Regions from separate parts of the Cellulosimicrobium sp. NPDC057862 genome, predicted to be linked through region 2. Evidence: predicted binding sites of a transcription regulator. Region 2 holds the regulator's gene; each other region holds the start of a gene.
The links. The regulator HrcA, encoded in region 2, represses chaperone genes, less so after heat shock. The targets are predictions, from matches to a motif close to TTNGCACTCGNNNNNNNCGAGTGCNAA.
Positions count from the first base shown of each region.

Region 1: groL (chaperonin GroEL) is a predicted target of HrcA. The motif match lies at 1,930-1,956, and genes of this name have one in related genera.
Region 3: ACFVN3_RS15140 (FmdB family zinc ribbon protein) is a predicted target of HrcA. The motif match lies at 4,564-4,590, and genes of this name have one in related genera.

Region 1 covers NZ_JBHVMH010000013.1:73,468-82,929, forward strand. The annotation lists gene ACFVN3_RS15570 (phytoene desaturase family protein) at 1-319, shown strand, start outside; gene ACFVN3_RS15575 (glycoside hydrolase family 15) at 360-1,826, opposite strand; gene groL (chaperonin GroEL) at 2,119-3,744, shown strand; gene ACFVN3_RS15585 (urease subunit gamma) at 3,945-4,247, shown strand; gene ureB (urease subunit beta) at 4,298-4,756, shown strand; gene ACFVN3_RS15595 (urease subunit alpha) at 4,760-6,478, shown strand; gene ACFVN3_RS15600 (urease accessory UreF family protein) at 6,482-7,390, shown strand; gene ureG (urease accessory protein UreG) at 7,383-8,201, shown strand; gene ACFVN3_RS15610 (urease accessory protein UreD) at 8,224-9,207, shown strand; gene ACFVN3_RS15615 (energy-coupling factor ABC transporter permease) at 9,209-9,462, shown strand, end outside.
Region 2 covers NZ_JBHVMH010000007.1:133,642-143,103, reverse strand. The annotation lists gene ACFVN3_RS11310 (16S rRNA (uracil(1498)-N(3))-methyltransferase) at 1-235, opposite strand, end outside; gene dnaJ (molecular chaperone DnaJ) at 249-1,370, opposite strand; gene hrcA (heat-inducible transcriptional repressor HrcA) at 1,504-2,520, opposite strand; gene ACFVN3_RS11295 (MFS transporter) at 2,600-4,063, opposite strand; gene ACFVN3_RS11290 (DUF3097 domain-containing protein) at 4,230-5,093, shown strand; gene ACFVN3_RS11285 (hypothetical protein) at 5,178-6,296, opposite strand; gene ACFVN3_RS11280 (hypothetical protein) at 6,416-7,522, opposite strand; gene ACFVN3_RS11275 (acyltransferase family protein) at 7,728-9,462, opposite strand, start outside.
Region 3 covers NZ_JBHVMH010000012.1:109,423-118,884, forward strand. The annotation lists gene ACFVN3_RS15125 (NTP transferase domain-containing protein) at 1-815, opposite strand, end outside; gene ACFVN3_RS15130 (5-formyltetrahydrofolate cyclo-ligase) at 995-1,627, shown strand; gene ACFVN3_RS15135 (penicillin acylase family protein) at 1,854-4,397, opposite strand; gene ACFVN3_RS15140 (FmdB family zinc ribbon protein) at 4,682-4,987, shown strand; gene ACFVN3_RS15145 (SAF domain-containing protein) at 5,143-5,871, shown strand; gene mscL (large conductance mechanosensitive channel protein MscL) at 6,027-6,494, shown strand; gene ACFVN3_RS15155 (hypothetical protein) at 6,704-6,943, opposite strand; gene ACFVN3_RS15160 (hypothetical protein) at 7,283-9,462, opposite strand, start outside.

The sequences.
Region 1 (9,462 bases), on a different contig from region 2:
CCCGGGGGTTCGGGACCTCGTCGTGGCGTCCCGCTGCGTCCCCGCCGCGGAGATGGCCGCGCACGACGAGAGCTACGTCGGCGGGGACATCGCGGGCGGCGCCGTCAGCATGTGGCAGATGGTCGCGCGGCCGACGCCCCGGCTCGACCCGTACGCCGTCGGGCTCGAGGGCGTCTACCTGTGCTCGGCGTCCACACCGCCCGGGCCGGGCGTGCACGGGCTCGGCGGCTGGTACGCGGCGCGGCGCGTGCTGCGCCGAGAGTTCGACGTCCGCGCGGAGCCCGATCTGGCGCCGACGTCGGGAGTGGGCGCCAGGTAGCGCTTCGCGACCACGCCCTCTACCTCACCCGACCACGCCTCTACCTCGCCGGGGCGGCGGTGGTCGTGTCGAGCTCCACGAGCGCGAGCACGACGAGCGCCGAGCTCCACGACAGCGGAGCGACGGCGGCGGGCGAGCCGTCCGCGAGGACCTTCTCCGGGATCGCGCCGGACGCGGTGCGGTGGTCGTCGACCCAGCGGAGCCACTCCTGGGCGTCGGCCCGGTCCTCCGGGTCCGACGACGACGCCGCGGTGAGTGCGTAGAGCGTCGTCTGCGGCGTCCAGGAGATGCCGTCCTCGCGCCAGCCCGCCCCGGGTGCGAGCCCACCGGCGGGGCGCAGCATCTCCGTCACGGACGCGCGCCACGCGACGTCCGCTCCCGCGAGCGGCTCGGGCTGGAACGGGGGCAGGACGAACGCGGTCGATGCGTCCCGCGCGCCGCCGGTCACGTGCCGCGGGTAGCCCTGCGACCCGAACGACCGCTCGACGGCCATGCGCAGCCGGGCGGCAGCGAGCGTCGCGTCGGTCGCCCGGTCGGTCTCGCCCACGGCGGCGTAGACGTCGGCGGCACCCTCGAGCCCGGCGAGCAGGGGTCCGGCGGTGCCGAGGGTCAGGGCCGTCGGCTCGACCTCCCAGTAGTCGCTCGACGGCGGGGGCAGCGGGTCCTCGCCGTCGACGAGCGAGAGCGCGTGGTCGGTCGCGGCGTCGACGAGGGGCCGCAGCTCCGCGGCGGCCCGGCGCCGTTCGGCGGCGGGCGTCTCCTCGAGCACGACGTCGGTCGCCCACAGGACCCAGCCGACGCCGTCGGACTGGTGGCCGCGGTCGTCGGGGACACCCGAGCCGTCGGGCAGGTAGCGGGCGTGGAACGACCCGTCGTCCTCCTGGACGCGGGCGAGGAAGCCGAGGACGTCCCGTGCGTCGTCGACGTGCCCGGTGCGCGCGAACGCCGCCGCGGTGAACGACGCGTCGCGCGGCCACACGTAGCGCCACTTGGGGGAGGCGGCGGCGAGCGCGGCGCCGTCGTCGAGGGTCAGGGCGCGCAGGTCGAGGAGCGCGGCCTCGCCGAGCGCGGCGAACGGGCCGTCCACGCCGGGGACGACGCCGGACGCGAGCCACGTGCGCGACGCGGCGGCGGCGTCCTGCGCCCGTCCGGTGTCGAGGAGCGCCGCCGCGTCGAGCCGGGCCCCGGCGACCTGCGCGAGCCGGTCCGCCTCACCGTCTGCCGGGTCGACTCCTGCGGCGAGCGCGACCGGGTCGAGGGTCGCCGGGTCGAGCACGCGACTGCCGGGAAGGTAGGTCGCCGCGGCACCGGGGGCGAGGCGCAGGAGCGCGGTGCCGCCGCCGGGTGCGGTCGTGACGGCCACGCCGTCCTGGTACAGGTCGATGTGCTCGCCCGTGGGGGCGGCGACGGCGGTCGCGGCGGTGAGGCCGAGGGCAGGGACCAGCACGCAGCCGGCCAGGGCTGCTGCGAGGCGCCACGACGGTGTTGCGCGGATCACACCGCGCATCCTAAGGGGGTCGAGTGGTGCGGCGGGTTTCGCCCGTCGCGATACGGGGACGGGCCGTGACGGGCTGTCTTGCACTCGCCCCCCGCGAGTGCCAATAATGGCGTTAGCACTCTCGTCATGAGAGTGACAGAAGTGACCAGCGCAGGCAGCCGCTCACCGCGGGTGCGGCGCACCACACCAGGTCGACAGGTGAGGCCCGCCCCGGCGGCGTGACATGAACGCCGCCCGTCGCGGGCCGTCCGTCGCGGGCGCCGGCCGACCGCCATACGCCACCAGCGGAGGATCATTCCCCATGGCCAAGATCATCGCCTTCGACGAGGAGGCTCGTCGGAGCATGGAGCGTGGGCTCAACGCCCTCGCCGACACCGTCAAGGTCACCCTCGGCCCCAAGGGCCGCAACGTCGTGCTCGACAAGAAGTGGGGCGCGCCGACCATCACGAACGACGGCGTCTCCATCGCCAAGGAGATCGAGCTCGAGGACCCGTACGAGAAGATCGGTGCGGAGCTCGTCAAGGAGGTCGCCAAGAAGACCGACGACGTCGCGGGTGACGGCACCACCACCGCGACCGTGCTCGCCCAGGCGCTCGTGCGCGAGGGCCTGCGCGTCGTCGCGGCCGGCGCCAACCCGATCGCCGTCAAGCGCGGCATCGAGAAGGCCGTCGACGCGGTGACCGAGCAGCTGCTCAACGCCGCCAAGGAGATCGAGACCAAGGAGGAGATCGCCGCCACGGCCGCCATCTCCGCCGGCGACCCCGCGATCGGCGAGCTCATCGCCGAGGCCCTCGACAAGGTGGGCAAGGAGGGCGTCATCACGGTCGAGGAGTCGAACACGTTCGGCCTCGAGCTCGAGCTCACCGAGGGCATGCGCTTCGACAAGGGCTTCCTCGCGCGCTACTTCGAGACGGACCCCGAGCGCCAGGAGGCTGTGCTCGAGGACCCGTACGTCCTCATCGTCGAGTCCAAGATCTCGAACGTGAAGGACCTGCTCCCGGTCCTCGACCAGGTCATGAAGGCCGGCCGCTCGCTCCTCATCATCGCCGAGGACGTCGAGGGCGAGGCGCTCGCGACCCTGGTGCTCAACAAGATCCGTGGCACGTTCAAGTCCGTCGCCGTCAAGGCCCCGGGCTTCGGCGACCGCCGCAAGGCCATGCTCCAGGACATCGCGATCCTCACCGGCGGCCAGGTCATCACCGAGACGGTGGGCCTCAAGCTCGAGAACGCGACGCTGGACCTGCTCGGCCAGGCGCGCAAGGTCGTCGTCACCAAGGACGAGACCACGATCGTCGAGGGTGCGGGCGACGCCGACCTGATCCAGGGTCGCGTCAACCAGATCCGTGGCGAGATCGAGAAGTCGGACTCCGACTACGACCGCGAGAAGCTCCAGGAGCGCCTCGCGAAGCTCGCCGGCGGCGTGGCCGTCATCAAGGCGGGTGCCGCGACGGAGGTCGAGCTCAAGGAGCGCAAGCACCGCATCGAGGACGCCGTGCGCAACGCGAAGGCGGCCGTCGAGGAGGGCATCGTCGCCGGTGGTGGCGTCGCGCTCATCCAGGCCGGTGCCGTGGCGTTCGAGAAGCTCGAGCTCGAGGGTGACGAGGCGACCGGTGCGCAGATCGTGCGCGCCGCGATCGACGCCCCGCTCAAGCAGATCGCCGTCAACGCGGGCCTCGAGGGCGGCGTCGTCGCGGAGAAGGTGCGCAACCTCCCCGCGGGCCAGGGCCTCAACGCCGCGACCGGCGTGTACGAGGACCTCCTCGCCGCCGGCGTGAACGACCCGGTCAAGGTCACGCGCTCCGCGCTGCAGAACGCCGCCTCCATCGCGGCGCTCTTCCTCACGACCGAGGCCGTCGTCGCCGACAAGCCGGAGAAGGCTCCGGCCATGCCGGGCGGCGACGGTGGCATGGGCGGCATGGACTTCTGATCCACGCCTGACCCTCTCCCGGCCTCGTCCGGGAGGTCGCAGGACATCGAAGGCCGTCGGCCGGGTTCGCCCGGTCGGCGGCCTTCGTCGTGCCCGCGGGAGTCCTCCTCCGGCCACCGGTGGTCCGGGGAAGCAGCGGTACACGCGCGTATAACGCCGTGTATACACGCCGGAAACGAACGCCCGGCAGGATCGCCGCCATGCACCTGACACCCGCGGACACCGAGAAGCTGCTGCTCGCCGTCGCGGGCATGGTCGCGCGCGACCGGCGCGAGCGCGGCGTGCTGCTCAACTACCCGGAGACCGTCGCCCTGCTGACGACGTGGGTGATCGAGCGGGCTCGCGAAGGGGCGGGCGTCGAGGAGCTCATGGTCTCCGGGCGCGCGGTGCTCCGTCGCGACGAGGTGATGGACGGGGTCGCGGAGATGCTGCCCGACGTCCAGGTCGAGGCGACGTTCCCCGACGGGCGCAAGCTCGTCACCATCCACCAGCCCATCGCCTGACCCGGCCCGGTCCGGCGCACGCACGAGGCTCAGCGAGAGCGAGGCGACCCATGGCAGGCATCAGCACGAGCGGACCTGGCGCGATCCGGCTCAAGCGCGGTACCGAGGACGTGCCCGTCGTCCTCAACGCCGACCGCACCGACGACGAGCGCGTGACGCTGGTCGTGACGAACACGGGGGACCGGCCCGTGCAGATCGGCTCCCACCTCCACCTGCCCGACGCCAACGCCGCGCTCTCGTTCGACCGCGCCGCCGCGCACGGGTTCCGGCTCGACGTCCCGTCCGGAACGTCCCGGCGCTTCGAACCGGGCGCGTCCGCCGAGGTCGAGGCCGTCGCGCTCCGCGGCCGCCGGCGCGTGCCCGGCCTCCAGCGCGGCAAGCCCGACGGCGGCGTGCTGGACCGCGCGACCGAGCCTGCCGAACCCGGGAACGCTCCCCAGGATCCGGCGGACGTGGGGACAGACCCCGGGTTCGGCGCGCGGAGCACGACCACTCCTGAGGAGGACTGACGCATGGTCGCGATCTCGCGCGAGCGCTACGTCGCGCTGTACGGCCCGACGACGGGCGACCAGGTGCGCCTCGGCGACACCGACCTGTGGATCGAGGTCGAGGAGGACCGCACGTTCGGCGGCGAGGAGGTCGTCTTCGGCGGCGGCAAGTCGATCCGCGAGTCGATGGCGCAGGGGTCGACGACCCGCGCCGAGGGCGCGCTCGACACGGTGGTCACGAACGCCGTCGTGCTGGACTGGTGGGGGATCGTCAAGGCGGACGTCGGGATCCGGGACGGGCGGATCGTCGCGCTGGGCCGCGCGGGCAACCCCGACGTGGCGGACGGCGTGCACCCGGACCTGCACATCGGACCGTCGACCGACGTCGTCTCCGGCGAGGGCAAGATCCTCACCGCGGGCGGCATCGACTCGCACGTGCACCTCATCTCGCCGTCGCAGGTCGTCGAGGCGCTCGCGACGGGCATCACGACCGTCGCCGGCGGCGGCACCGGGCCGAGCGAGGGCACCAAGGCCACGACCGTCACGCCCGGGGCGTGGCACCTCGAGGCGATCCACCGCTCGCTCGACCGGCTCCCCGTGAACGTCCTGCTGCTCGCTAAGGGCAACACCGTGAGCGCCGAGGGCCTGCGCGAGCAGGCCATGGCGGGCGCGGGCGGCTACAAGGTGCACGAGGACTGGGGCTCGACGCCGGCCGCGATCGACGCCGCGCTGCGCGCCGCCGACGACTGGGGGCTGCAGGTCGCGCTGCACTCCGACTCGCTCAACGAGGCCGGGTTCGTCGAGTCGACGCTGCGCGCGATCGGCGGCCGCTCGATCCACGCGTTCCACGCCGAGGGCGCGGGCGGCGGCCACGCGCCGGACATCCTCACGGTCGCGAGCCACCCGAACGTCATCCCGGGGTCGACCAACCCGACGCTCCCGCACACGGTCAACACCGTCGCCGAGCACCTCGACATGCTCATGGTGTGCCACCACCTCAACCCGCAGGTCGCCGAGGACCTCGCGTTCGCCGAGTCGCGCATCCGTGGCACGACCATCGCCGCCGAGGACGTGCTCCACGACCTCGGCGCCATGTCGATCACGTCGTCCGACGCGCAGGCCATGGGCCGCATCGGCGAGGTCGTCACGCGCACGTGGCAGGTCGCGCACGTCATGAAGGCACGCCGCGGCGCGCACCCGGGCGGCGCGCGCGGGCCGGAGCTGCCGGCGGACAACCTGCGCGCGCGCCGGTACGTCGCCAAGTACACGATCAACCCGGCCGTCGCGCACGGGATCGACGCGTACGTGGGATCGGTCGAGCCGGGCAAGGTCGCGGACCTCGTGCTGTGGGAGCCCAAGCTCTTCGGCGTCCGGCCGAGCGTCGTGATGAAGGGCGGCGCGCTCGTGTGGGGCGCGCTGGGCGACCCGAACGCGTCCATCCCGTCGCCGCAGCCCGTGCTCATGCGGCCGGCGCTCGCCGACGCGATCGGTGCCGACGTGTCGATGTCGTTCGTCTCGCCCGCCGCGCTCGACGACGGCCTGGAGGAGCGGCTCGGACTCGCACGACAGCTCCTCCCGGTGGCGGACACGCGGGGCGTCGGCAAGGCGCAGATGAAGAACAACGACTACCTGCCGCAGATCGACATCGACCCCGAGTCCTTCGCGATCGAGGTCGACGGCGAGCTCGTCGTCCCCGCGCCCGCCGACCGGCTGCCGCTCGCGCAGCTCTACTCGCTGTTCTGAGCCATGAGCGAGATGCGGGAGGTCGACGCGGAGGGGCGCGCGGAGCTCATGCTCGCGCTGCTCGCCGACGCGCGCCTGCCCACCGGCGGGCACACGCAGTCCGCGGGCCTCGAGCCCGCGCTGCGGGCGGGCATGCCCGCGGCGCGCGTGCCCGACTACGTGCGCGCGCGCCTCGCCACGGTCACGCGCGTCGAGGCGGCCACGGCGGTCGTCGCGCGGCACGTGGCGCTCGCGGCCGGTCCCAGGCCCGACGGCGCGGAACCGGCCTCCGCGGATCGCGCGCCGTCCGTCGAAGTGCCCGACGGCGTGGCGTCCGCGGCGCGCGGCCTCGCCGGAACGTGGGTCGCCTGGACGGCCCGGACGCCGTCGCACGCCCTGCGCGAGACGTCGCAGCGGCTCGGCCGCGGCTATCTGCGGCTCCTGCGCCGGCTGTGGGCCGGGCATCCCGCCGTCGTCGCGCTGGACGAGGCGGCGGCGCTCGTCGCCGACGCGCGGCGCGCCGACGGGGTGCCCGACGCGGGCGCGGGCGCTCCGTCGGCCGAGCGGGCGCCGTCGGGCACCGGGCCCGGTCCGGGGGGTCGGGCGGCGGCCGGCCGCAGGGCGCCGCAGCCCCCGCGACCGGTGGTGCTCGGCGTGACCGCCGCGTGCGCGGGGCTGTCCGCGCTCCAGGTCGCGCGCCTCGTCGGGTACGAGGACGTGCAGACCGTCGCGGCCGCGACGCTCAAGCTCGAGCCCGTCGACCCGGTCGTCGCGACGGGCTGGGTCGTCGCCGCCCAGCCCGCGATCGACGCGCTCGCCCACGACGTCGCCCACCTGACCGACCCCCGCGCGATCCCTGCGCACGGCGCACCGCTCGTCGAGCAGTGGGCCGAGCTCCACGCCCGCACCACCGAGAGGCTGTTCAGTGCCTGATCAGACGACCCCCGCCAGTACTCGTTCCCTGCGCCTCGGCGTCGCCGGCCCTGTCGGCACGGGCAAGAGCTCGCTCATCGCGCTCCTGTGCCGCGAGCTGTCCGGCGTGCTGCAGCTCGGCGTCATCACGAACGACATCTACACCGACGAGGACGCGCGCTTCCTGCGCTCCGCGGGCGTGCTCGACCCCGAGCGCATCCGCGCCGTCGAGACCGGCGCGTGCCCGCACACCGCCATCCGCGACGACGTGACCGCCAACCTGCTCGCCGTCGAGGACCTCGAGGAGGACTTCGCGCCGCTCGACGTCGTGCTCGTCGAGTCCGGTGGGGACAACCTCACCGCCACGTTCTCGCCCGCGCTCGTGGACGCGCAGATCTTCGTGCTCGACGTCGCGGGCGGCGGGGACGTCGCACGCAAGGGCGGGCCGGGGATCGCCCGGGCGGACCTGCTCGTCGTCAACAAGACGGACCTCGCGCCCTACGTGGGCGTCGACGTGCCACGCATGGTCCTCGACGCGACGGCCGCGCGCGACGGCGCCCCGGTGCTCGCCCTCTCGCGCCTCGACCGCGAGTCGATCGACGCGCTCACGACGTGGGTGCAGACGCTGCTCGCCGCGCACCGAGCGGGCGCCCACGTGCCGCAGGACCCGGGCCCGATGGCGCCGCACTTCCACGCGGACGAGGAGGGCAACGGCTTCCTCCACACGCACGAGGAGGGCGACGCGTCGCACGCCCACGGGCACGACCACCCCCACGCCGACGAGCACGGCGACGCGGCCGCGGAGCCGGTGGCCGCCGTCGGGCGCGACTGAGGCGCGGGGCGACGAGGCGCTGATGGACGACGTGACGCGCGTCGGCGCGTACCGGGAGGCGGGCCGCGTGCGGTGCGACCTGCGCCCGGGCGCGCTGAGCCCGCGCGTCCTGTCCACCGGTCCCGGCGTGGCCCGGGTCGCGCTCGTCGCGACGCGCGCGCTGCTCCTCGGGGGCGACCGCGTGCGGATCGAGGTGCACGTGGGCGAGGGCGTCGAGCTCGAGCTCGTCGAGGTGTCGGGGACCGTCGCCTACGCCGGGCGCGGCCGGTCGGCCTCGTGGGACGTGGACGTGCGGGTCGACGCCGGCGGGCTCCTCGTGTGGGACGCCCTGCCGTTCGTCGTGGCGGACGGGGCCGACGTCGAGCGCACCACGCGGGTGTCGCTCGCCGACGGCGGAGCGCCGCGTGAGCGGGGTGTCGCGCTGCTGCGCGAGACGCTCGTCCTGGGCCGCTCGGGAGAGGTGGGCGGGCGGCTGCGGTCGCGCACGCACGTCGACCTGTCGACACTCGTCGCCGCCCGGACGCCCGGCGGTGTGGGCGCGACCGGTGAGTCCGCGGCACCGGACGGGTCGAGACCTGCATGGCGGAGCGACCCTGCTCGACCGGAGCACGTGCGCGAGCTCTTCGTCGAGCACCTCGACCTCGACGACGACCGCGCCCTGCCCGGGATCCTCGGCGACGCGCGCGTCGTCGACTCGGTGCTGTGCCTCGGCACGCGGCCGCCGGCCCCGCTCGTCGGTCCGGAGGTGGACCGGCTCGCAGGCAGGACGCCCGCACCGCCCGGACCGCTGCGGCTCGACCTCGACGGCCCCGGCGCGATCGGCCGCCACCTCGGCCCGTGCACCCACGACGCCGGGATCGACGCCGTCGTGGCCGCCTGGACGACGGCGGTGCGCGCTGCCCGGGCCGCCGACCTGCCCGGTTCCGCGCCGCCGCCCGACCCTGCTGCGCCGTCGGACACCGACGTTCCCGAACCCCGCACGACACTGCTGACGACAGGAGCCTGACATGCACGTCCCCGACCACTTCCTCAACGACCCCACGTCGGCGACGACCGCCGTCGTGTCCCTCGCCGCCGTCGGCTACGCGGCGTACCGGGCGCGCGAGGACCTCACTCCGCGCCGCGTCGCGCTCACGGCCGCGACGACCGGCTTCGTCTTCGCCGTCCAGATGCTCAACTACCCCGTCGCGGCCGGGACGAGCGGGCACCTCATGGGCGGGGCGCTCGCGGCCGCGCTCGTCGGGCCGTGGCTCGGTGTGCT
Region 2 (9,462 bases):
CGGGCGCGGGCTCGCGGTCGACCTCCTGGACGAGCAGGGTCACGCGGCCCGCGTCGGCGTGCTCGACGACGCAGCGCAGGCGCAGCCCGGCCCCGTCCACGACGTCGAGCCGCTCGCCCGTCCCGCGGCGCTGGACGACGCCCGCGTGGCGTCCCTCCGCCCCGTCGAGGACGTAGCGGTCGCCGGGCGCGACGGCGTCGAGCCCGGTCTCGGCGAGGAACACCGGAGCACTCACGCGCCCGCCCCTCTCAGCGCCCGGAGAGCTTGTCGCGCAGGCGCGAGAACACGCCCGGGTGCGCGGCGGACAGGCGCGGCTCGGGCCGCTCCTCGCCGCGCAGCGTCGCGAGCGTGCGCAGGAGCTGCTCCTGCTCCTCGTCGAGCTCGCGCGGCACCTGGACCTCGATGTGGACGTTGAGGTCGCCACGACCGCTGCCGTGCAGGTGCCCGACCCCGAGGTTCTTCAGCGTGACGATCTGGCCCGGCTGCGTGCCCGGGCGCAGGTCGATCTCCTGCGCGCCGTCGAGCGTCTCGAGCTCGAGGACCGTGCCGAGCGCGGCCGCGGTCATGGGCACCTGGAGCGTGCAGTGCAGGTCGTCGCCGCGGCGCACGAACGTGTCGTGGTTGCGCTCGCGGATCTCGACGTAGAGGTCGCCCGCGGGGCCGCCGGCCGGGCCGACCTCGCCCTGCGCGGTGAGCTTGATGCGCGTGCCGGTGTCGACGCCCGCGGGGACGTTGACGGTGATGGTGCGGCGGCTGCGCACGCGGCCCTCGCCCGAGCACTCGGCGCACGGCTCGGGGATGACGGTGCCGAAGCCCTGGCACGCGGCGCACGGCGCGCTCGTCATGACCTGGCCGAGGAACGAGCGCGCGACGCGCTGGACCGTGCCGCGGCCGTGGCACACGTCGCACGTGCGCGGGGAGGTGCCCGGGCGACAGCACGAGCCGCCGCACGTCCCGCACACGACCGCGGTGTCGACCTGAAGCTCGCGCTGCGCGCCGAACGTCGCCTCGGACAGGTCGATGTCGAGCCGCACGAGCGCGTCCTGGCCGCGCCGGGCGCGCGGGATGGGGCCCTGCTGCGCCTGCCCGCCGCCGAAGAACGTCTCGAAGATGTCCTGGAAGCCGAAGCCGCCGCCCATGGGGCCGGCGCCCCCGCCGGGGGCGCTCGGGTCGACGCCGAGGTCGTACTGCTGGCGCTTCTCGGGGTTGGAGAGCACCTCGTACGCGCGCGCCACGTCCTTGAAGCGGTCGCCCGCCTCCTCGCCCGCGACGTCCGGGTGCAGCTCGCGCGCGAGCTTGCGGTACGCCTTCTTGATCTGGTCCTGGCTGGCGTCGCGCGCCACGCCCAGGATCTCGTAGTAGTCGCTCACACGTCACTCTCTGCTGGTGCGGGTCGTGAGGCCGGCACGGGGCCGGTCGTGAAGGGTCTGGTGCGGGTCGGAAGACCGGCGCGGGGCCGGTCGTCGAGGGTGCCCGCCGCGTGCGGGGAGGCCGCGGCGGGGCTCACGTGCCGAGCACCCGTGACAGGTAGCGCGCGACGGCGCGCACCGCCGCGATGGTCCCGGGATAGTCCATGCGGGTCGGCCCGATCGAGCCGACGAGGGCGACCGTGTCACCGTCGTTACCGTAACCGGTCGTCACGACGGAGGTCTCCACGAGGCCCTCGAGCTGGGTCTCGTGCCCGATCCGGACGCTCACGCCGGTCTCCGCGGCCATCTCCGTGAGCAGGCCGAGGAGGACCACCTGCTCCTCGAGCGCCTCGAGGACGGGGCGCAGCGCGTGCTCGAACCGCATGCCCGCACGGGCGAGGTTCGCCGTGCCGGCGAGCACGAGGCGCTCCTCGCTCTCCTCCGCGAGCGTCTGGGCGACGAGGTCGCCCACGGCGCGCACGAGCGGGGCGTCGTCGGGGTGGAAGCTCTCCGTCACGGCGGCGAGCCCCGGCGCGAGGTCGGTGAGGCGCTTGCCGGCCGCGGCGGCGTTGAGCCGCGCGCGGACCTCGACGAGCGTGCCCTCGTCGGGCACGCTCGCGACCTCGAGCGTGCGCTGCTCGACGCGCCCCGTGTCCGTGATGATGACGACGAGCAGGCGCGACTCGCCGACCGGCACGAGCTCGAGGTGGCGCAGCCCGGACCGGCTCAGGGACGGGTACTGCACGACCGCGACCTGACCCGTGAGCTGTGCGAGCAGGCGCCCGGCGCGCGCGATGACGTCGTCGAGGTCGACCCCCTCTGAGAGGAAGGTCTCGATCGCGCGCTTCTCCGGTGCCGACAGCGGCTTCACGCCTGACAGGCGGTCGACGAAGAGGCGGTAGCCCTTGTCCGTCGGGATGCGGCCCGCGGAGGTGTGCGGCTGCGCGATGAACCCGGCGTCCTCGAGGGCCGCCATGTCGTTGCGGATCGTCGCGGGCGAGACGCCGAGGCTGTGCCGCTCGGTGAGCACGCGCGACCCCACGGGCTCGCGCGTGAGGACGTAGTCCTCGACGATCGCCCGCAGCACCTCGAGCCGGCGCTCCTCGCTCACGTCCACCTCCGTGTGCCGCGCCGTCGCCGCCCCGGGCGGGCGCGCGGGCGTCGGCACTCTCGACCTCCGAGTGCCAATCCTACGCGTCCGCGCGGCCCGTCCCGCGGTCCTCCGCTCGTCGCGAACGCAGGTCCACGAGCCCGACGACGAGCGCGAGCGCGACGAGCACGATCGTCACGAGCAGCGCGCGCCCCGTCGCGTGCGCCGCCGTGTCGCCGCTCGCCAGCCCGCCGTAGTACACGGACAGCACGACCGAGATCCCGACCGCCGACCCGATGCGCTGGCCGAGCTGGAGCATGCTCCCCGCGACGCCCGCGCGGCTCACGGGGACCTCGGACAGCGTGAGGGTCTGGTTCGGCGCGATGACCGTGCCGCTGCCCGCCCCGGCGACCAGCAGCGCGCCCGCGAGCGCCGGCCCGACGGCGCCGGGGTCGTCCCCGAGGAGCCGCACCACGGCGTCGGCCGCGACCACCCCGACGAGGACGAGCAGCACGCCGCCCACGACGAGCTGGCGACCCCACCGCGCGACCCACCGGCCCGAGAACCACGCGGAGACTCCCGACGCGACCGCGAACGGCGTCCCGACGAGCCCCGCCTGGAGCGGCGTGTACCCGAGCTCGTCCTGGAGGTAGAGCGTGACGACGAGGAAGATGCCCGTGAAGCCCGCGAAGTAGGCCAGCCCGAGCAGCGCCCCGTTGCGGAACGACCCGAGCCCCACGACCTGCGGGTCGAGCACGGCCTCCCCCGTGCGCCGCTGGTACCGCCGCTCCCAGACGACGGCCGCGAGCCCGGCCACCGCGGCGGCGACCAGCCACCACCAGCGCGACGCGTCGTCGCCCTGGCCCGTGGTCGTGACGAACGGCATCATGACGCCGAGCGTCGCGGCGCCCAGGAGCGTCAGCCCGACGAGGTCGAGGCGGCGCGGGCCCCGTCTGGTCCGCGCGTCGGCGGGCGGCGGACCGGGCACGAGCCGCCACGCGAACGGCAGCAGGACGGCGACGACCGGGAGGTTCACGAGGAACACCCAGCGCCAGCCGTCCGCGGAGCCGGCCGCCGCGATGATGAGCCCGCCGAGCAGCGGGCCGAGCGCCGTCGAGACGCCGATCGTCGCGCCGAACATGCCGAACGCCCTGCCGCGCTCGAACCCCGAGAACTGCTGCTGGATGAGCCCGACGACCTGCGGGTTGAGGATGCCCGCGCTCACGCCCTGGAGCAGGCGCGCGACGCCCAGCCACGTGTCCGTCGGCGCGAGCCCGCACGCGAGGCTCATGAGCGCGAAGCCCACCAGGCCGGCGATGAACAGCGAGCGCCGGGCGCCCGCGTCCCCGAGGCGGCCGGCGGGCACCAGGGCGAGCCCGAACGCGAGCGTGTAGCCCGCGACGACGAGCTGGAGCTCCGTGGGGCCGGCGTCGAGCGACGACTCGATCGACGGGAGGGCGACGTTGACGATCGAGACGTCGAGCGTCGTGACGAATCCCACGGCGAGGCAGACGGGCAGCACGCGCCAGCGGTTCGGGTCCGGTTCGGCGCGCTGCGGGCTCACCGCTCCGTGGTACCACCCCGGCCCGGCACCGCGCGCGTCGGGGCCGCACCCGGGGCCGCGTGCCGAGATCGGCCCGAGTGTCCGAGATCGGCCCTCGGGAGGTCGATCTCGCGACGCACGGGCCGATCTCGGCGGGGCGCGTCCGGCGCTGACCTAGGGTGACGGCGTGTCCTTCGACCGGTATGGCTCCGACGTCCTCGGCGGCACGCCCGCCCCCGCCCACCACCGCGCGCGACCGGTGTCCCGACCGCAGGCCGCAGAGCGCGGGCTCGTGGTCGAGGAGGTGCAGACGGGGTGGGTCGGCGCCGTCGTGCGCGTCGAGAAGTCGGGCGGCATGCACGTGGTCGTGCTCGAGGACCGCGCCGGCCGCACGCGGACGTTCCCGCTCGGGCCCGGGTTCTGGGTCGACGGCGAGCCGGTCGAGCTCACCGCGCCCGTCACGTCGCGCGCCCCCGCCGCCCCCACGCGCACCGCGTCCGGCTCGCGGGCCGTCGTCGGGCAGCGGGCGCGCGTGGCCCGCGGCAGCCGCATCTGGGTCGAGGGCAAGCACGACGCCGAGCTCGTCGAGAAGGTGTGGGGCGACGACCTGCGGGTCGAGGGCGTCGTCGTCGAGCCGCTCCACGGCGTGGACGACCTCGCGGCGGCGCTCGCGGACTTCGGCCCGACGCCGCAGCGCCGGGTGGGCGTGCTCGTGGACCACCTCGTCCCCGGGAGCAAGGAGCGGCGGATCGCCGACGAGGCGCTGCGCCGCTCCCCCGCAGGCACCGTGCTCGTGCTCGGGCACCCGTACGTCGACGTGTGGCAGGCCGTGAAGCCGGCGCGCGTCGGCCTCGACCGCTGGCCCGTGATCGAGCGGGGCACGGAGTGGAAGCGCGGCATCCTGCGCGAGCTCGGATGGCCCGCGGACACCGCCGAGGACGTCGGCCGCGCGTGGCAGCGCATCCTCGGCACCGTACGCACGTACGCGGACCTCGAGCCGTCCCTGCTCGGCCGCGTCGAGGAGCTCATCGACTTCGTCACGGCGCCCTGACCTCGCCCCGGGGTCCGGACGCACCGCGCCCCGGCACCGACGGGCGGCACCGGGGCGCGGTGGACGGGCGACGACGACCGGCCGTCAGACGGCGGGCACGCCCCCGGTGAGGCGGCGGTAGGCGAAGCCGACGGCCACGTAGCTCAGCGGGATCGTGACGAACAGGCCGAGGCCGCACGGGATCGCGCCGAGGATGTTGATGCCGAAGAGCGCGAGCAGCAGCAGGAACACCTGGCCGAAGTTCTTGGCGACGAGCGAGAAGCTCGTCCGGACCGCGGTGATCGCGTCGACGCCCTGGTCGAGCGCGACGTAGTAGACGAACGCGGAGAAGAGCAGCACCGCGAGCCCGGGCAGGATGCACAGGATGAGCCCGACACCCGTGAGGATGCCGACGATCAGCGCCGCGAGCAGCACGTTGACGACGTTGCCGATCCGGAAGAACGCCGCGACGTCCGGGCGGCGACCGTCCACCTCGTCGAGCGCGCCGCGCGTGAAGATCGCCGTGACGAGGTAGCTGATGACCGTGCCGACGATCCCGAGCAGGACGCTCGCGAACGTGACGCCCGTGACCGCGGCGAAGTTGGTGTCCGTGTAGTCGAACTGGTCCTGGAACCGGTCGAACCCGCCCGTGATGAGGTTCCACGCCACGTTGACCGCGATGAAGATGAGCGCGACGAGGATCCACGGCCCGAGGTTCGAGGTGACCTTGCGCCAGCCGTAGGAGATCGCCTCACCCACCGCGAAGGCGGGTCCCGTGTACCCGGGCTGGGCGCCGTAGCCGCCCGCCGCCTGCGGGTACGAACCCGGCGGCGGAGGATAGGCGCCGGACGGGGGCGGGTAGGCGCCCGGCGGCGGGGTCGTCGGGCCCGGGGCCGTGGGGTCGCCCGGCGCGCCCGCGGGAGCCCCGTAGGCACCGGGCGCGCCGTACGCGGGCGGGCCCGACGGCGGCGCGGCCGGGTCCTGCGGTGCGCCCCAGGCCGGCGGACCCGACGGCGGGGCGGCCGGGTCCTGCGGTGTCGCGTCGCCCGGTCCGTACGGCGAGGCCGGCGGAGCGTCGGGGGTAGCGGGTGGTGGGCCTGCGGGCTGGTCCGGCGCCGGACCGGCGGGCGGCTCTGCGGGCTGCTGCGGGGTGCCGGAACCGTCGCTCGGCGTCGGCTCGTCGTCGCGGGGCGGCTGACCGCCCGGGTTCGTGGGGTCCGTCATGGTGCACCTCGTTCCTCGTCGTCACGTGCTGCGGGCAGCACGCGTCCTCGACGTGCTCGGTCCTATCCTGGCTGCTCAGAGGCCTGGGCGCGCGGCGAGCACCGCGACGCCCACCCTCCTCAGACGGGCTGCTCGGCGTTCAGGCGTCGGTACACGTACGCCGTCGCGATCTGGGCGACCGGCAGCGCGACGAGCAGGCCGACGTAGCACAGGAGCGTCCCGACGAGCTGCGCGAGGTACACGCCGAGGAACAGCAGCACGACCGTGCCGAGGTTCCTGCTCACGACCGTGAAGCTCGCCTTGAACGCGTCGAAGACGCCGAGCTTCTTGTCGATGACGTAGAACAGCGTGAACTGGGCGAAGAACACGAACACGATCGGACCCACGATCGTGATGGCCAGCACGCCCGTCGCGAGCCCGATGAGGAGGGCGGCGAGGATCACGTTTCCGAGGTTCGGGTACCGGAAGAAGTCCGCGTACTCGAGCTTCTTCCCGCGGGTGACCAGGAGCGACACGTTGACCACCGCGGCCTGCACGAGGAAGCCGAGCACGACGAAGATCGCGACGAACAAGAACGTGCCGAACCCGAACGCGAACCCGCCCGCCGTGCTGACCTCGCCGGTGACCGGGTCGACGGTCGTCTGCGCCGTCCCGACGAGGATCGCCCAGAACGCGACCGACAGGCCGGCGAGCACGGCGACGTACGTGAGGACGCCGCCGAGGATGACCCCGACGTTCTGCGTGAACCTGTTCCAGCCGTAGGAGAACGCGTCCTGCACCTGGACCGTCTGCCCCGGGTAGCCCGGCTGCCCGTACGGCGCGGCCGGCGGTGGGTAGCCGGGCCGCCCGCCGTACGGCGGCTGCCCCGGCGGCTGCTGGCCATGCTGCTGCGCGGGCGACGGACCCGCGGGCGGCGGGTACGCACCGGCCGGCGGAGCCCCGTACGGCTGATCGGGCGGCGGCCCGGCCGGGGGCGGGTACGCACCCGCGGGGGGAGCGTCGTAGGGCGGGGCCGCGGGCTGCGCGGGGCCGGGCGGCGTCTGCGGGGCGGGCGGGCTCTGGGGTGCGGGAGGTTCGTGCGGCGCCGGCGGCTCCTGGGCGGTGGGCTCCTGGGGCGGGACCGGCGGCTCGGCCGCCGCGTACGGGTTCTCGGGCGCCGGGGCGTCCGACGGGAGCTGCGGCTCGTTCTCGTCGCGCGGCGGGCCGCCTGCGGTGCTCTCGCTCATGGGTCTCCTCGGACGGTCGACGGGCCGCGGTGAAACCGCCGCCACGCACCGGATGTGGACGTCGTGTGTCGGTCGCACATTTCGCTGTCGCCGTACAGCCTCTCGGGATTCCGCCGACGACGCTAGGGGAAACGCCGGGCGGAACGGCCGGGGGCAGAAGTCACCCGGCGCCCCCACGGGCGAGACCGCACGACGTGCCGCAGGGTCAGCTCGTCGCGGAGCCCAGCGCCGCCGCGCGGGTCAGGCCGTCGACGACGACCGCCGTGTACGTCGTCCCGCCGGCGTCCGTGGGGTGCACGCCGTCCGGGCCGAGCACGGACGGGTCCGCGGCCACCGCGGCCGCCCAGTCCGCGACGACCACGCCGGGGTGCCGGCCCGCGGCGGCGGCGATCTCGGCGTTGGTGCCCGGGACCCACGGCCTGTCGGCGTACCCGGTGACGAGCACGACGCGGTGGTCGGGCCCGATCGCGGCGAGCAGCTCGTCCATCGCCGCGGCGCTCGCGGTGCTGTTCGTCCCGAGGGAGACGACGACGTAGGGCCGCAGCGCGCCTGCGTCGCGCGCGGCGGCGAGCGCCGCCGGTCCGTCCTTGACCTGGCGCGAGACCGCGCCGTCGACGTAGGCGCCCGGGAGCGCGGACATGAGCGCGGGCGCGCTCGCGAGCGTCACCGAGTCGCCGACGACGGTGACCTGGTCGCCCGTCGGCGCGGCGACCGGCGCTGCCGGCACCTCGTCGGCCCCGGGCTCGGGGTCCGGTGCGGGCGAGGCGGCCGGCTCCGGCCCGGCTCCGCCTGCCGGTGCCGCCCCCTCCGGGGCGACCGCCTCCGGAGCGGCCTCCGCCGAGGCATCCGACGCGGACTGCGTCGCCCGCGCGGCCTGCTCCCCCGCCGCGATCTGCTGCTCCACGCTCGTCGTGGCGGGTGCCGTGAGGATCCCGGCGGCGGAGAGGCCGACGACGAGCGCGCACGACGCCGCGAGCGCCCAGCCCCGGCGCGAGAGGACGTGCGGTCCGGCCTCGTCGGACGTCGGCCGGAGCCGGCGCGCGAGGTCGCGCGCCGCGCCGCGCAGCCCGCGCCGCAGGACGGGCCGCTCGACGTACCGGAAGGAGAGCGCCGCCGCGACGACCGTCACGGCGAGCGTCACGACGACGACGAGCGGGTGCACCGTGCCCGGCGGCACGGGACCGACCACCGTCCCGATCGAGGCCGCGGCGAGCACGAGCACGGGCCAGTGCCACAGGTAGAGCCCGTACGACCGCCGTCCGACCCAGCCGAGCGGGCCGCGGTCGAGCTGCGTGCCGAGTCCCGGCAGGCAGACGACGGCGTTGAGCACCGCGGTCGCGGCGACGGCGCACACGAGCAGCCCGCCGCGGTAGGCGAGCGCGTCGTCCCAGCGCATCGTCGCGACCGCGACCACGAGCACGACCGCGCCCGCCACGCCGGCGGCGAGGACGGCGAGCCGGCCGCGCGGCGTGCGCACGCGCGGACCGCCCGGCAGGAGGGCGTGCGCGTCGGCGCCCGATCGGGCGTCGCCGTCGGGCCGTTGGACGGGGCGCACGTGCCAGAACGCGAGCGCCGCCCCGGCCATGAGCGCGAAGAGGTGGGTGTCGGTGCCGACGTAGACGCGCGTCGGGTCGGTGCCGGGCGCGTAGAGCAGCGCCATGAGGGCCGCGGACGCCAGCCCCAGCCCGGCGACGATCCACGGCGCCCGGCGGCGCAGGGGCCGCACGACGCTCAGGAGCACGACGGCGAGCGGCCACAGGAGGTAGAACTGCTCCTCGACCGCGAGCGACCAGAGGTTGCCGAAGAGCTGCGGGAGCAGGGCTCCCGAGTAGGTGGCGCCGCTCGCGACGTCGACCCAGTTGCTCGTGAAGGTCGCGGCGCCGAGGAGCTGGGGGCCGATGCCGACGAGGACGTCGCCGCCGACGACCGCCGCGGCCGCC
Region 3 (9,462 bases), on a different contig from region 2:
GTGTTCTTCTTCGGGACGAACAGGCGCTTGAGGACGATGTCCGCCGCCTGCGCGAGCTCGTCCGGCGTGTTGATGCCGCGCACCTCGTCGACGTCGACGATCCGGTACGACGAGATGCGCTTGCCCGCGCCGATGACGCGGCGGGCCAGCTCCGTGAGGCGGTGCTCGCCGTCGGACGCCATGCGCTCGAGCTCGCCGAACAGCAGGCCCGGTGCCGCGACGTACGCACCGACGTTGATCTCCGTGCGCGGCTCGGCGATGCCGCCCGCCTCGGACGACTCGAGGATCGCCGTGATCTCGCCCTCGGCGCGGACCACGCGGCCGTAGCCGTCCGGGTCGTCCACGACGGCCGAGAGGAGCGAGAGGTCCGCGCCGGTGAGGGTGTGGCGCGTGAGCAGGCCGAGGAGCGACTCCGAGCGCAGCAGCGGCGTGTCCGCGTACGCGACCAGCACCGGCTCGTCGACCCCGAGCCCCAGCACCGAGGCGACTGCCCCGCGCGCTGCGAGGACCGCGTCGCCGGTGCCCAGCGGAGCCTCCTGCTCGACGTAGACGACGTCCTCGCCGAGCAGCTCGCGCACCGTCGGGTCGTCGGGCGCCACCACGACGACGATGCGGCTCGCGTCCACGACGCGGCGCACGTTCGCCACCGCGAGCTCGACGACCGTCGCGCTGCCCAGCGGGCGGGACAGGAGCTCGCGCGACGCGGCGTCGTGCCCCGCGGCGAGCACGACGGCGGCCCGCGCGGTCCGGGCGTGCGCGCTCCCTCGCGGTCGCGGGGTCGTCGCGCTGGTCTTCGCGGGCGTCGTCGCGGTCATGGCGTCCTCACTGGTCGACCTCCGTCGGACAACGACTCATTTGTCAGGAGTCCGAACTACTGGCTCTCCCCGATCATAGGCACCCCGGACCCGTCGACGGAACCCGATCCGGCCCACCAGGGCCGAAGGTCACCCGCGCTGCGTCCGCACGGAACCGCGAGCCGGGTGACAATAGGGACATGAGTGGCCCGGTCCAGCCGTACCCCCTGCACGGAAGCATCGAAGCCGAGGACGCGAAGGAGATCCTCCGCAAGGCCATCCGCACCAACCGCCAGGCGCGGTCCGAGCGGCTCCGCAAGGATGCGGCCGCCGCGATCGCCGACGTCGTCGAGACCATCCCCGAGGTCGCCACCGCCACGTGCGTCGCGACCTACGCCGCCCGCCCCACCGAACCCGGCACCACCGAGATGCTCGAACGTCTCTCCGCACGCGGCGTGCGCGTCCTGCTCCCCGTGCTCGGCGCCGGCCTCCAGCGCGACTGGGCCCTGTACGACGATCCGGCCGACCTCCAGGTCCGCGCCCCCGGCCGACCGCCCGAACCCGGGACCCCGCCGCTCGGCGCCGAGGCCATCGCCCAGGCCGACGTCGTCGTCGCCCCCGCGCTCGCCGTCGACTCACGAGGCGTCCGGCTCGGCCAGGGCGGCGGCTGGTACGACCGCGCCCTCGAGCACCTGCGCCCCGGGACCAAGGTCGTCGCCGTCGTCTTCCCCGAGGAGGTCTACGACGCGTCCGACCGCCCGCTCCCGGTCGAGTCCCACGACAAGACCGTCGACGCCGTCGTGACCCCCCTCGGCTGGCGCTGGCTCCCGTAGCGTCTCCGGCAGCGGGGCCCCTTCCCGCGGGGCCCGTCCGGACCACGGACCGGTCGGCCCGTCGCGCTCGGCCTGCCGTCGTCGCCACGCCCCGCCGAGGGTCGCGCGCGTGGCGACGAGACGCGAGAAGTGGCCCCTGGGGCGAGGCCTGGAGGGGCCATTTCTCGCATCTCGGCCAGACGTCCGAGCACCGGGTGGCGCGACGGCCCCGCGCCCGGACCGGGGACTACGGGACGAGGGTGAGCTCGTCCTTGCTGGCCTCGGCGACGGCCTGAGTGGAGAACGGCCAGTCGTAGGTCTCGCCGCGGGCCCAGGTCTTGAGCTGGTCGGAGTAGTGCCTGGACGCCGGGTGGCCGGAGGTGCCGGTGACGGTGACCCAGGTGGAGCGGTCGAGGTCGTCGAGGTCGACGACCATCCGCATCGACGGGCCGGCCGTCACGTCGAACGAGCCGGAGGCCGCGTCCCAGGCCGTCGCGTTGACGATCGACGAGCCGCCGGGCATGCCGACGGGGTCGGGGTTGACCCAGTTGCGGACAGGACCGGGGATGGACTCGCCGCCGAGGATCGGGTGCTCGAGCGCGAGCACGTGGAGCGTGCCCCAGGCCCAGTCGGAGGGCTGCTTGCTCTGCTCCACGGTCAGGTCGAGGCGGGCGGAGACGAGCGCCTGGGTGAGGACCTCGTCGCGCGTCTCGACGACGCTGACGGTCTGGCGGTCGTCCCAGAACGGGTCGGTCGGGTTCTCGAGGAGGTTCTGCACGACGGCGAGCCAGCGGCTCCCGCCGTTCGGTCGCGCCGACTCGGGCAGGTCGTCCCAGAACGTGAGCTGGAGCAGGTTGCGCCAGACCGCGGCGAAGTACGCGGCCGCGGCGGAGTCGGTGTCGGTCCGGTAGTCCCAGTCCGCGAGGAGCGCCTGGCCCTCGGCCTCGAAGCTGTCGTCGATCTCCTGGTCGAGCAGGAGCGGCACGAGCACCTCGGCGTAGGGGCTGCGGTCGTCGGTCTGGATCTCGTTCATCGTGTCGACGTCGACCGGTCGCCCGGCGGAGATCTCGGCCTCGAGGAGCTGGCGGATGCGCTGCGAGCGGTAGCCGTAGTCCCAGTCGGTCGTGAGGAACGGCGCGACGCCGCTGGGCAGGACGGCCTGGTTGGCTGCGACGACGAATCCCTCGGCCGGGTCGACCACGCGCGGCATCTGCTCGCTCGGGACGTACCCCTGCCAGTCGTAGCGCTCGTCGGAGCCGTCGCGGGGCCACGTGCCGTCCGACGGCACCTCGGCGTCGGGCACCGCCTGACGGACCGGGATCTTGCCGGGCGCCTGGTAGCCGATCTGGCCGTCCACCGTCGCGAAGACGATGTTCTGCGCGGGCACCTCGAAGAGCGCCGCGGCGGCCTGCATGTCGTCGGCGTCCTGGGCGAGGTTGAACGCGAAGACCGCGTCGGCGGTGCGGCCCGGCTCGAGCGCGGTCCACTGCAGGGAGACGGCGTACTCGCCCAGGCGCGTGTCGAGGGCGGGGGTGTCGACGGCGGACTCGGTCGCGGGGATCGCCTCGGAGACGATCGGCCCGTGCACGGTCGAGCGGATCTCGAACTCGACGTCCTCGCCTCCGGCGACGCTCAGCGTCTCGGTCCGGGTCTCGAGCGGCACCCACTCGTCGCCGCGCAGGTAGGTGTCGTCCCGCACGCGCTCGACGAAGAAGTCGGTGACGTCGGCGCCCATGTTCGTCAGGCCCCAGGCGAGCTGCGCGTTGTGGCCGATGATGACGCCGGGGAACCCGGCGAACGAGAAGCCCGCGACGTCGAACGCGCACTGCGGCCCGACCTCGTTGCAGTGCAGCCCGACCTGCGCCCAGATCCCGGGGGCGCCGAGGCTCAGGTGCGGGTCGTTGGCGAGGATCGGCTTGCCGCTGGCGGTGTGGTCGCCGGAGACGACCCACGAGTTGGAGCCCGTGCCCTCGCCGCGCCCGATGAGCACGGGGACGGCGTCGAGCGCGCGGTCGGCGGCCTCGAGCGCGCCCTGGAGATGGTCCGAGCCGTACGCGGCGCGGGCCTCGGGGCCGAGCTCGAGCGCGACCTGCTGAGGATTCTCGAGCTCGCCGGGGTCGAGGATCGGCGCGTTGACGTCGGACGGGTAGGCGGGGAACAGCGCGGCGACGCGCCCCGCGTCCTGGAGCGTGCTGTAGGACAGCGCGCGCTCCAGCTCGTCGTCGTAGTTTCCGCGGAGGTCCCACGCCATCGCCTTGAGCCAGGCGAGCGAGTCGACCGGGTCCCAGGGCTCGGGCTCGGCGACGTCGACCTGGAGCCCGAGCACGGTGTACTCGATCGCGATCTCGGACGGGCTGCGGTTCTCGAGGTACGCGTTGACGCCCTCGGCGTAGGCCTGGAGGTATGCCTTCGTCTCGGGCGAGACGACGTCCCACTCCTCCTCGGCGACCTGCCGCCAGCCGAACGTCCGCGTCACGGTGTCGGCAGCGATCGCGTCGGGATTGTCGCCCACGAGCTCGGCGAGCCGGCCCGCGGTGACGTGCCTGCGGTAGTCCATCTCGAAGAAGCGGTCCTGCGCCTGGACGTAGCCCTGCGCGCGGAAGAGGTCCTCCGGGGTGTCCGCGTAGATCTGCGGCACGCCCTGGGCGTCGCGCAGCACCGTGACCTGACCCTCGAGCCCGGCGAGCTCGATCTCGCCGGACGTCTGCGGCAGCGGCCGGCGCACGGTGACGACGACGAAGGCGGCACCGGCGACGAGCGCGAGGACCAGGAGCACGGCGACGCCGATCAGGACGCGCCGTCGTGCCGAACGCCGGCGCCGGGGCGGAGCCGGCGCCTCGGCCGGCGTCGCGGGGTCGGCACCGGGGACGGAGTCACCGGCGGGGGCCTCGGCGGGTTCGTGCACAGACACGGATGCGAGACTACCCGGCCCGGGGCGGGCACCGGGCCGCGTATGATTAGCACTCGGAAGTTTCGAGTGCCAGGCGGTGTTGACACCGACGACCCGGCCGAGACCGACCCGATCCCGACCCGCCGGTGGCCGCCCGACGGCCGTCTCGTGAACGAGGAGAACCCGTGCCCACCTACGCGTACACGTGCACCGCCTGCGGTCACGCCTTCGACATCCACCAGTCGTTCAGCGACGACGCCCTCACGGTGTGCCCCGAGTGCTCGGGTCGCCTGCGCAAGGTGTTCTCCTCGGTCGGCGTGACGTTCAAGGGCTCAGGCTTCTACCGCACGGACTCGCGCTCGGGCGGGAAGTCCTCGACGGCGCCCGCCGCCTCGAAGCCGGCCTCCTCCTCCGCGGCGTCCGGCGCGAGCAGCACGTCCGGCGGCTCGAGCAGCACCTCGTCCTCGTCGGGAAGCTCGACCGCCTCCTGATCTGACGCCCGTGGGCGCGGTCCACGGCGGCCCTGCCCTCGGCGGTCGACCACAGCCCCTCTCGGGACGGCGCGTCGGGGTCGACGCCGCGTCCCGTCCACAGATTCGCACCCGTCGGCGACCGTCGGCGCCCGTCGCACGGCTACGGTCGCGCCATGCTGCGCTCGTCCCGCCTGCCGGACCCCCGCCCGCGACCCGACCGCTCGCCCGCGCGGCGACGGCTGCTGCGCGGGGTGTGGTGGCGGTCCCGCTTCGTCGTGGCCGCGCTGTGCTGCGGCGCCGCGTCCTCGGTGGTCGTCGGGGCGCTCCGCCCTCCCCCGCCCCCGACCGCACCTGCCGTCGTCACCACGCGTGAGGTCCCGGCGGGTGCCGTGCTGACGGAGGCGGACCTCCGCGTGGACCCCGTGTCCGCGGAGGTCGTCCCCGCGGGCGCCGCGGCACGACCCGACGACGTCGTCGGGCGTCGCGCGACCGTGACCCTGCCCGCGGGCACCCTGCTCCAGGACGCGCTCGTCGCCGGTGGCGAGCTCGCCGCCGCGGCTCCGGCGGGCACGGTCGTCGCGCCCGTCCGGCTCGACCCCGGCGTCGCGGCCCTCCTCGGCCCGGGAGACCGCGTCGATCTCCTCGCCACGGGCGACCTGGTGCTCACGACAGCCCCCACGGACGCGTCGACCGAGGGCCAGGACCCGGCGGCCGTCGACCCCTACCTCGCCCGCGCGGCCGTCGTCGTCCCGGCACCCGAGCCCCAGGGCGGGGGCGGGCTGCTCGGGACGGGCGGGTCCGGCTCGGACGTCGTGACGCTCGTCGCCGTGCTCCCCGAGGAGGCGGTCCGGCTCGCTGCCGTGAGCGGGCAGACGGCCGTCACGGCCGTCCTCGTGCCCTGACGGCGACCCGGGCTCGGAGACGGGTGAACCGGACGCCGGTGCCCGACCCGCCGGGCCAGGCCGTTGCCCATCGGTACCCGCGTTGGGAGGATCGCGCGTGCACCTGTCGTGGCACCGCCGCCACGCGGACCACCGACCTGAGAGGGAAGCAGCACATGAAGGGCGTGTTCCAGGGATTCAAGGAGTTCGTGCTCCGAGGCAACGCGATCGACCTGGCGGTCGGCGTCGTCATCGGCGCGGCGTTCGCCTCGGTCGTCGACGCGATCGTCACCTACCTGATCAACCCGATCATCGGCGCCATCTTCGGCAAGCCGGACATCTCCAACCTCTGGGACATCACGCTGCGCCCGGCCCACGACGGCGTCGAGGCCTCGGTCCTCTCCGTCGGTGGCCTCCTCAACGCGTTCCTCCAGTTCCTGATCATCGCGATCGCGCTCTACTTCGTCATCGTCCTCCCGATGAACAAGCTCGCCGAGCGCCGCAAGCAGGACGTCGAGCCCGAGCCCGAGGCACCGGCAGAGGACGTACGCGTCCTCCAGGAGATCCGCGACCTCCTCGCCGCCCAGGCGGGCAGCGGTCCCGGCGCAGCACCGGGCAGCCCGACGCCGCCGCGCGACCTCTGAGCGCGAGCCGCCCGACCGCCGCCTGAGATCCCGCGGCGCGGCGGCCCTCGGACGAACCCGGGGTTGCTCCTCACCTGACGCCATGGAGGGGGAACGACCCCGGGTTCGGCACGTCGGCAAGCAGCTCGGCGCCGACGACCCCCGCCACGGGCCGACCGCGGGGACTCGACCGTGTCAGTACCGTCCGTAGGCCGTCATCGGTGTCGCGGTCAGTGCCGCCCGTAGTGCGGCGGGACGTCCCCGAGCAGGCGGTCGTCGTTCTCGCCCCGGACCCCACGTCCGGGCGCCGCCTCGTCGCCCCAGCCCTCGGACCGCTCGTCGGCGCTCACCCCGGACACGACCTCGCTCTCGGTCCCCCGCCGCACGGCCCGCCGCGGCCGCCGACGCCGCCCCGCGCCGTCGGGCGCGTCGTGCGTGCGGTCAGGACTCGGGTCGGACGTGGTGCTCACGCCCCCATCGTCGCACCGCCAGGGCGGCCCGACGTCGGCCACCCGCCACCCCTGCCGGTGAGACGCGCGAGGGCACCACGCCCGGGACCCGCGCGCGACACGATCACCCGTGCGGCGACGAGCACCCGTGATCTCTGGCAGCGCGGCACACGGTGAGACGACGTGGCGGGGTGGAAGGCGGCGCCGGGTCGTGGCGGGCCTGGCGGGAGCCGCGAGGCACGAGCGGCGGATGGTAGACCCGGCGCCGCCTCCCACCCCGCACCCAGCCCGACCATGCGGGTAGTTCCCCCTGGCCCCGACCCCAGCCCGACCACGCGGGCAGTGATCCCACGCCGACTGCTACAGGTCGTCGTCGCCGTGCTGCTCGTCGTCGTCGATCACCGGCACGACGACGATCCGGTCGCCCCCGCCGGTCTGCGCGACGCCCCCGGTCTCCGGGAGCCGCTCGTCGCGCACCGCCTGCACGACCCGCCGGATGCGCTCGGCCTCCTTGGCGGGGTCGAGGAACGCGGCGGCGGACCACACCTGCGCGACGGTCCACCCGATGCGCTCGAGGCGCTCGGCCACCTGCCGGTCCCGCACGCGCACGCTGCGCTCGGCGACGTACGCGGCGTCGTCGGTGAGGACGGCGACGAGAAGCTCGCCGGGCAGGTCCGGGTGGCCGACGACGAGCGGGACGCGGTCGCCGTCGCCGATGCCGTAGTCGGTCTCGACGACGAGGCCGGCGCGCCAGAGGCGCTCGGCGAGGTCGAGCACGAGCCGGTCGGGGCTGCCGCCGAGGTCGACGCCGTTGCCGAGGGTCACCTGGTCGGCGGCGCCGCTGCGCTGCTCCGCGAGGTCGAGGACCTCGGCGAGCAGCCGGGCGCCCGCGCCGCGCAGGCGCTCGGGGTCGAGGTCGCCCGCGGTGAAGCACGACACGACGTGGAGGCGGCGGCGGGTCGCGCCGACGGAGTCCAGCAGCATCGCCTCGGCGCCGGGCGTGTTGAGGATGCCGAACCGGTGCAGGACGCGGCCGTGCGGCGTCCGGCCGAACCCGACGGACAGGACGATGGTGTCGCGCACGAGACCGGCGACGCCGGACACGTCGGCGACGACGACGGGCTCGGCCCGCGACCCGGAGAAGAAGCCGGCAAGCGCAGGGTTCTGGCGCACCTCGACGAGCAGGGCGTCGCGGATGCGGTCGGCGTGCAGCGGCGTGACGGTGACGATCGCGAGGGACTCGTCGGGCCGCGTGAGCGCGTGCTCGATCGCGACCTCGACGACCCGGTCGACCTCGGCCTGCGTGCTCTCGACCGCGCCGGACGTCGGGTCGGGCATGCCGGCGCCGTCGACGACGTCGAGCTGGACGAGGACCTCGGCGCGGGGCAGGGGCGCGGGGCGCAGGACGCCGTCGTAGCCGTGCTCGGCGAGGAAGGTCGTGACGAAGGGGTCGCGCCGGGAGCCGTCGGCGAGGAGCTCGACCGTCGGGAGCAGCTCGGCGAGCTCGCGCACGGTCTCTGTCGAGGCGGCGCGCGGGTCGCCCACCGCGACGACCTGCCGCCCACGGGCGAGCGCGGAGAGCACGAGCTCGACGGGCGCGTGCTCGATCGCGTCGAGGACCACGAGGTCGACGGTGCGCGTCGCGGGGACGAGGTGCGGCACGAGGGTCGGCGTGGCGACGAGCACGGGACGCAGGCGTCGCAGCACGGCCGGGTGCTTCTCGGACGTCTCCCGCAGGCTCACGAGCCGGCCCTCGAGCAGCTCGGTGAACAGGTCCTCGGCCTCGTCGCGGTGCTCGCGCATCGCCGTCCCGAGGTGGTCGCGGACCGCCGCGCGGACCGGTGCCGCGAGGGACGCGACGTGCGTGCGGTCGAGGTCGCGGAACCGGCGCGCGAGCGCGTCGAGGCCGGCGCCGTCCTGGCCGGCCAGCGCCTGGTCCTGCGCGAGCACCTGCTCGAAGACCGAGCTCCACCACGCGAGCTCGAGCTCGGGCCCCACGAAGTCGGGCTCGACGCGGCGCGCCGCGAGGTCGGCGAGGAGCTCGCCGAGGCCGAGGTCGGTGAGCCGGCGCACGATGGCGGTCCGCGCGGGCAGGGAGTCGAGGGACTCGGCGTCCTCGGCGAGCGCGTCCAGCCGCGCCGCGAGCGCGTCGAGCGGGGCGTCGAGGAGGTCGTTGCCACCCGGGGTGCCGTCGAGCGCAGGCGCGAGCTCCTCCATGTCGATGCGCACGGCCTCGTGCGTGTCCTCGATGGCAGACAGCCCCTCGGGCAGGACGGGCCAGCCGCCGCGCGGGCACTGCTCCTGCCAGACCGCGCGCTGCGCCTGCACCTCGACGAGCGCGGCGTGCAGGTCGGGCACGCGGACGCCGGGGCGGACCATGTCGCGCGCCTGGCGGCGCAACCTCCGCCGGGCGAACCAGCCCATCTCGACGCCGCGCTGCTCGCGCCACTGCTTGGTCGCGGTCGCCTCGACCATGTCCTGGGCGGTGCGCTCGAAGATGAGCGGCTGGAACACGTCGAGCGTGCCGCGCATCCCCCCGA